Linked DNA regions of Minwuia thermotolerans. The protein of the gene in region 1 interacts with the protein of each later gene in a pairwise test. Links are inferred from orthologs where the notes say so. Each region holds a gene or a part of one and is shown on either strand. Other genes may lie near its edges.

Region 1 (4,619 bases):
ATGATCACGGGCGCTGCGCAGATGGACGGCGCGATCCTGGTGGTTTCGGCGGCGGACGGTCCGATGCCGCAGACGCGCGAGCACATCCTGCTGGCGCGCCAGGTGGGCGTTCCGGCGCTGGTGGTGTTCATGAACAAGGTCGACCAGGTCGACGACGAGGAACTGCTGGAGCTGGTCGAGCTGGAGATCCGCGAGCTGCTGTCTTCGTACGATTTCCCCGGCGACGACATCCCGATCATCCGCGGCTCTGCGCTGGCGGCGGTCGAGGGGACGAACGACGAGATCGGCAAGAAGGCGATCCTGGAGCTGATGAAGGCGGTGGACGAGTACGTGCCGCAGCCGGAGCGTCCGAAGGACCAGCCGTTCCTGATGCCGATCGAGGACGTGTTCTCGATCTCGGGCCGCGGCACGGTGGTGACGGGGCGCGTGGAGCGCGGCGTGGTCAAGGTTGGCGAGGAGGTCGAGATCGTCGGCATCCGCGACACCAAGAAGACGACGTGCACGGGCGTGGAGATGTTCCGCAAGCTGCTGGATCAGGGCGAGGCGGGCGACAACATCGGCGCGCTGCTGCGCGGCGTGGCGCGCGACGACGTGGAGCGCGGCCAGGTTCTGGCGAAGCCGGGCTCGATCACGCCGCACACGAAGTTCAAGGCGGAGGCCTATATCCTGACCAAGGAGGAGGGCGGCCGTCACACGCCGTTCTTCGGCAACTACCGGCCGCAGTTCTATTTCCGGACGACGGACGTCACGGGCGTGATCGAACTGCCGGAAGGCACGGAGATGGTGATGCCGGGCGACAACGTCGCCATGACGGTGCAGCTGATCAACCCGATCGCGATGGACGAGGGCCTGCGCTTCGCCATCCGCGAGGGCGGACGCACCGTCGGCGCCGGCGTCGTCGCGTCCATCATAGAGTAGTATCGCGTACAGGCGGGCCAGCCGGCCCGCCGGGCATAGGAGTGTAGCTCAACTGGCAGAGCACCGGTCTCCAAAACCGGGGGTTGGGGGTTCGAGTCCCTCCACTCCTGCCATGCCCGACCCTGAAGCGGCTGGCGCGCAAGTGTTGGCGTAGAACAGCAGAAAGATCGCTATGGCCAAGTCGAAGTCCGGGACCCCGCGCGGTCGCGGCCAGAAAACGACCCCCGCGGCATCGTCCAAGCCGGCCGACAAGCCCGCCCCGAAGAAGAAGGTCGGGCCGGTCGAGTTCCTGCGCCAGGTCCGGGCCGAGGGCGCGCGCACGACCTGGCCGACACGCAAGGAGACGGGCGTCACCACCATGATGGTCTTCATCATGGTCGCCATTGCGGCGGTCTTCTTCCTGGTGGTCGACATCATCATCCAGACCGGTGTCGGCTTCATTCTGGAACTGGGGAGCTGACCATGACAGCGCGCTGGTACATCGTTCACGCTTATTCCGGTTTCGAGAAGAAGGTCGCCCAGGCGATCCGCGAGCAGGCCGTTCAGAAGAACATGACCGACCTGATCGAGGAGGTCATGGTGCCGATGGAGGAGGTCGTGGAAATGCGCCGCGGCCAGAAGGTCAGCGCCGAACGCAAGTTCTTTCCCGGCTATGTGCTGGTGAAGATGGAACTGACCGACGAGAGCTATCACCTGATCAAGAACGTCGGCAAGGTTTCCGGCTTCCTGGGCTCGGGCAACAAGCCTCAGCCGATCCCGGAAAAGGAAGCCATGCGCATCCTGCAGCAGATGCAGGAGGGCATCGAGCGGCCCAAACCCTCGATCACCTTCGACATCGGCGAGCAGGTCCGCGTCTCCGACGGGCCCTTCGCTTCGTTCAACGGCGTCGTCGAGGACGTCGACGAGGAGCGCGCCCGGGTCAAGGTGTCGGTCTCCATCTTCGGCCGCGCCACGCCGGTGGAGCTCGAATATTCCCAGGTGGAGAAGCTGGACTGAGCGCCGCCGCCTGCCGATCCGGCGAACGGCGATTCTTTTTCCTTGAATCGGATGGCCGGGGGCTATAAAAGCCGTCGGCTCAACCAAATGCCTCGAGGTGCATCAAACTGATCCGACTGCGACGCGGGTTCGGCGACACGGACCGGGTACGCAGCGAGGTCACGCGCGCATTTGGCGAGTGAATGGTGTGGAAGGCCCGCCATGGCCGCACCACGCCCCCTTGGTAGACGTCAGAAGGGTCTGAAATGGCAAAGAAGATCGCAGGCTACATCAAGCTGCAGGTGCCGGCGGGCGCCGCCAATCCGTCGCCGCCGATCGGTCCCGCGCTGGGTCAGCGCGGCCTGAACATCATGGAGTTCTGCAAGGCGTTCAACGCCGAGACGCAGAACATGGAGAAGGGGATGCCGATCCCGGTGATCATCACCGCCTATTCGGACCGCTCCTTCACCTTCGTGTCCAAGACGCCGCCGGCGTCCTACTTCCTCAAGAAGGCCGCCGGCCTGCAGAAGGGCGCCGCGACGCCCGGCAAGGGTTTCGTCGGCCAGGTGACCCGGGCGCAGGTCCGCGAGATCGCCGAGCAGAAGATGCCCGATCTCAACGCCGCGGATCTGGACCAGGCGATGAAGGTGATCGCGGGCTCCGCCCGCTCGATGGGCCTGCAGGTGGTGGAGTAGAACGATGGCGCGCAAGGGAAAACGTTACACTGCCGCCCAGGAGGGCATCGACCGCGACGCACAGGTGTCGCTGGAGGATGCGATCAAGGCGGTGAAGGCCAGGGCGGTCGCCAGGTTCGACGAGACCGTGGAGATGGCCGTCAACCTGGGCGTCGATCCGCGGCACGCCGACCAGATGGTGCGCGGCGTGGTGCAACTGCCCAACGGCACGGGCAAGACCGTCCGCGTGGCGGTCTTCGCCAAGGGTGACAAGGCCGATGAGGCCACCGCCGCCGGGGCCGACATCGTTGGCGCCGAGGATCTGGCCGAACGGGTGCAGGCCGGCGACATGCCCTTCGACACCGTGATCGCGACGCCCGACATGATGCCGGTGGTCGGCCGGCTCGGCAAGGTGCTGGGCCCGCGCGGCCTGATGCCGAACCCGAAGCTCGGCACGGTCACGCCGAACGTCAAGGAAGCGGTCGCGGCGGCCAAGGGCGGTCAGGTGACGTTCCGTGTCGAGAAGGCGGGCATCGTCCACGCCGGCATCGGCAAGGCCAGCTTTACCGAGGAACAGCTTCTCGGCAATGCGCGCTCCCTGGTGGAGGCGCTGCTGAAGGCGAAGCCGGCGGGCGCCAAGGGCCAGTACCTGAAGCGCGCGGCGGTCAGCTCGACCATGGGGCCGGGCGTGAAGATCGACATCTCGACGCTCAATCCGCAGCCCGCGGCCTGAGCGTCGACCACGGAATTCCGCCGCCGGGTCCAACCGGTGGCGGCGCGGTCCCGACGGCCCCTGCGGCCCGAGGGATCACCTGTCCGAGACTGCAGGCGCCGCGACGGCTCCGCGCCCGAACGGCTTAATCCGAAGCCGGGCCTGCAATAGACGGGAGTTGCGAACCGGAATGAACGCGGTCCGCCGCGCGCGTTTCCGGGTCAAGACCCTGGGGCAGGACATGAAGAGGGACGGGGAGCCTCGGCTCCGCAAACCAACCGTCCCAGGGCTGGAACCCCGAAGCCGGATCGCCGGCCGAAGGGTTCCGTGAGAAGGAGCGAAAGAGTGAACCGGGAAGAAAAGGCGGCGCTGATCGGCGAGATGAAGGACGTGTTCGAGAACACGGCCCTCGTCGTCATCACCCACTACAAGGGCCTCTCGGTTGCGGAGATGACCGATCTCCGGAGCCGGGTCCGCGAAGCGGGCGCCAGCTTCAAAGTCACGAAGAACAGGCTCGTGAAGATCGCTCTCGAAGGCACGTCCTACAGTGCGCTCACCGACAGCTTCACCGGACCGACCGCGATCGCCTATTCGAACGATCCGGTCGCGGCGGCGAAGGTGGCGGTGGAGTACGCCAAGAAGAACGAGAAGCTCGTGATTCTCGGCGGCGCGATGGGCGAGCATGTGCTCGAGGCCGACGGCGTCAAGGCTCTGGCCGAACTGCCGTCGCTCGACGATCTGCGCGCGAAGATCATCGGCCTGCTGAACGCCCCGGCGACCAAGGTCGCCCAGGTGGTGCAGGCCCCGGCTTCGCAGCTCGCGCGGGTGCTCAACGCATACGCCACCAAGGAAGACGCCTGACGGACAAGGTCTTCTCATACGGGCCCCGTCGACAACCTCACTGACCAAGGAAACCGAACAAATGGCTGATCTGGAAAAAATTGCCGAAGATCTCTCGAACCTGACCGTCCTCGAGGCGGCCGAACTCGCCAAGCTTCTCGAGGAGAAGTGGGGCGTCTCCGCCGCCGCCGCCGTCGCGGCGCCGGCCGCCGCAGCCGGGGGCGGCGGTGAAGCCGCCGCGGCCGAGGAGCAGACCGAGTTCGACGTCGTTCTGGCCGAAGTCGGCGACAAGAAGATCAACGTGATCAAGGAAGTCCGCAGCATCACCGGCCTGGGCCTGAAGGAGGCCAAGGAACTGGTCGAGGCTGCCCCGAAGGCCATCAAGGAAGGCGCTTCGAAGGACGAGGCCGAGAAGATCAAGGAGCAGCTCGAGGGCGTTGGCGCCAAGGTCGAGTTGAAGTGATCTGCGTGATTTCGCCGGCTGCCGGGTTACCGGCGGC
Region 2 (3,004 bases), on another replicon or contig:
TCGGGGAGGGCGTGGTCGCGCCCCGTGACGTGCTGGCCGAGATCTATCCGGCCGAGAAGAAACGCCGCCGGCGCACGAAGCGCAAGGCGGACGCCGCCCGCGAAGGCGCGCTGCCGATCAGGGGGCTGCAGCCGGGGGTCGCGGTGCACTTCTCAGACTGCTGCCACCCGCTGCCCGGCGACCGCATCGTCGGCATCGCCCATCAGGGCCGGGGCATCCACATCCACGTCATCGACTGCGGCAGCCTGGAGCTGGTGCAGGACATGCCGGAGCGCTGGCTGGACACCTCCTGGACCGGCGATACGGAAGACGAGCAGCTCTATGTCGGGCGGATCGAGGCGGAGATGGTGAACCGGCCGGGCATGCTGAGCCGCACAACCGCGGTGATCGCCCAGCACGACGGCAACATCGTCTTCCTGCGCATGACCAAGAGCCAGTCGGACTTCGCCGTGCTGACCCTCGATATCGAGGTCCGCGACGTCCGCCATCTCAACGACATCATCGCCGCGCTGCGCCACGAGCCCGGCATCGACCGGGTGGAGCGCCCGCGCTCCTGATTTCGCCGGCAGGCGCGGCAGCGGGCGGTGCGGCCTGCGACGATCCTTGTGATGGATGGAACGACAGCTTTGCTTCGGCGTCATGCCCGCCATTGTGCGGGCATCCGGTCAGGGCCATAGACTTGCGGCGAAGCCGCTCCGGACCCCCGCACGGCGGCGGGGGTGACAGGTTGTGTGGACAAGTGGCCGGGACAACCCGGCGATCACCGAGCCGCCCACGCCTCCAGCCGGGCCATCCCGGGGCGGCGCAAATCCGGCGCCCCTGGAGCCGCCCGCCCCGCCGGCCCTTCGCCATCCTGCGCAGCGCGGTTTCTTCAGGTGTTCATCGAATCGAAGAAGTCCTGGTTGGTCTTGCTGTCCTTCAGCTTGCCGAGCAGGAACTCCATGGCGTCGGTGACGCCCATGGGCTGCAGGATGCGGCGCAGCACCCACATCTTCGTCAGCGTGCTCTTGTCGACCAGCAGCTCCTCCTTGCGGGTGCCGGAGCGCGTGATGTCGATCGCCGGGAAGGTGCGCTTGTCGGCCAGCTTGCGGTCCAGGATGATCTCGGAGTTGCCGGTGCCCTTGAACTCCTCGAAGATCACCTCGTCCATGCGGCTGCCGGTGTCGATCAGGGCGGTCGCGATGATGGTCAGCGAGCCGCCTTCCTCGATATTGCGCGCGGCGCCGAAGAAGCGCTTCGGGCGCTGCAGGGCGTTGGCATCCACGCCGCCGGTCAGCACCTTGCCCGACGACGGCACCACGGTGTTGTAGGCGCGCGCCAGGCGGGTGATGGAGTCCAGCAGGATGACCACGTCGCGCTTGTGCTCGACCAGGCGCTTGGCCTTCTCGATCACCATTTCCGCGACCTGGACGTGGCGCGCCGCCGGCTCGTCGAAGGTCGACGAGATCACCTCGCCCTGCACGGAGCGGGACATGTCGGTGACTTCCTCGGGCCGTTCGTCGATCAGCAGCACGATCAGGTAGACGTCAGGGTGGTTGGATTCGATGGCGTGGGCGATGTTCTGCATCAGCACCGTCTTGCCCGTGCGCGGCGGCGCAACGATCAGCGCGCGCTGGCCCTTGCCGATCGGGGTGACCAGCTCGATCACCCGGTTGGAAAGATCCTTCTTGGTCGGATCCGCAAACTCCATGTGCAGCCGCTCGTCGGGATAGAGGGGCGTGAGATTGTCGAAGGCGACCTTGTGGCGGACCGCTTCCGGATCCTCGAAGTTGATCTTGGCGACCTTGAGCAGGGCGAAATAGCGCTCGCCGTCCTTGGGCGAGCGGATCTCGCCCTCGACCGTGTCGCCGGTCCTGAGCGAGAAGCGGCGGATCTGGTTGGGACTGACGTAGATGTCGTCGGAGCCGGGCAGATAGTTCGACTCCGCCGAGCGCAGGAATCCGAAACCGTCGGAGAGGGTTTCGAGCACGCCGACGCCGGTGATTTCCTCACCGTCCTCGGCAAGCTGCTTCAGGATCGCGAACTGCATGTCCTGCTTGCGCATGGTGGACGCGTTCTCGATCTCCAGCTCCTCGGCCATCTCGAGGAGTTCGGTGGGCGATTTCGCCTTCAATTCGCGTAGGTTCATGGGTACCGGTCGCAGGAATATGTGATTGAACAGGTGTCCGGACGGACGGACCGCTGAGGTTCCAGATCGTGTCGGCAGTTTCCGGATCAAGCGCCGGCCAGGGAATTGGCCGGTTCTGGAGTGAAGTCGCTTCAGCGGCTGTCCGTTGTTAATACACGGATCGGGCCGGGCCGCAAGATCGAATTCGCGGCGCGGCTCAGTTTTTCAGCCAGATCGCCGCGCTGACATGGCTCTCCAGAAAGGCGGCGTGGGCCGCGAGTTCGGCCTCGGTCGGCGCATGCGGCCTGGGCGCGCGGTAGCGCCGCGCCGGGCCCGCCGCGCCTTCGCCCTGGTCCTCGCCGAAGGTCAGGCCCGCCTGCTTGACCCCCACCAGGTGGTAGTAGACGTCCGCCAGCAGCCGGGAATCGATCAGCGCCCCGTGCAGCGTGCGGTCGGTGTTGTCGACCTCGAAACGCCGGCACAGCGCGTCGAGGCTGTTCGCCGCGCCCGGAAAGCGCTTGCGGGCGATGGCCAGGGTGTCGACCACCCGGTCCATCGGCAGGGGCTCGCGGCCGATCTTGGTCAGCTCCCAGTTCAGGAACTTCATGTCGAAGGCGGCGTTGTGAGCGACGATCGGGGCGCCGTCGACGAAGGCCAGGAATTCTTCGGCGATCTCGGCGAACTTCGGCTTGTCCGCCAGATCGGCGTCGGAGATGCCGTGCACGCGATAGGCGTCGTCGGTCATGGCGCGTTCGGGATTGACGTATTGCTGCCAGGTCCGCCCGGTCCAGACGCGGTCGACCAGTTCCAGACAGCCGATCTCGACGATGCGGTGGCCGTCATTCGGGTCCAGGCCCGTGGTTTCCGTGTCCAGGATGATCTCGCGCATCACCGTAC

What was found.
Region 2: the proteins of nusG (region 1) and rho interact in binary tests that used the Escherichia coli proteins (3 or more experiments, as listed by UniProt). The link is inferred for Minwuia thermotolerans from one-to-one orthologs.

What each region holds. Positions count from the first base shown.
Region 1 is NZ_PIGG01000080.1:271-4,889, forward strand. Bases 294-3,147 are described here. They hold nusG (transcription termination/antitermination protein NusG), read left to right. Parts: upstream 294-1,380; coding sequence 1,381-1,914; downstream 1,915-3,147. Other genes in these bases: tuf (elongation factor Tu), read left to right, coding at 294-918; secE (preprotein translocase subunit SecE), read left to right, coding at 1,091-1,378; rplK (50S ribosomal protein L11), read left to right, coding at 2,160-2,588; rplA (50S ribosomal protein L1), read left to right, coding at 2,593-3,147. Also shown: more of tuf, read left to right, coding at 1-293; more of rplA, read left to right, coding at 3,148-3,300; rplJ (50S ribosomal protein L10), read left to right, coding at 3,625-4,140; rplL (50S ribosomal protein L7/L12), read left to right, coding at 4,202-4,582. UniProt on the Escherichia coli protein: Part of the processive rRNA transcription and antitermination complex (rrnTAC). The complex forms an RNA-chaperone ring around the RNA exit tunnel of RNA polymerase (RNAP).
Region 2 is NZ_PIGG01000015.1:132,914-135,917, reverse strand. The notes cover bases 1-2,980. They hold rho (transcription termination factor Rho), read right to left. Parts: upstream 2,129-2,980; coding sequence 872-2,128; downstream 1-871. Other genes in these bases: dnaQ (DNA polymerase III subunit epsilon), read right to left, coding at 2,325-2,980; CWC60_RS03820 (RelA/SpoT family protein), read left to right, coding at 1-557. In the rest of the region: more of dnaQ, read right to left, coding at 2,981-2,996. UniProt on the Escherichia coli protein: Facilitates transcription termination by a mechanism that involves Rho binding to the nascent RNA, activation of Rho's RNA-dependent ATPase activity, and release of the mRNA from the DNA template.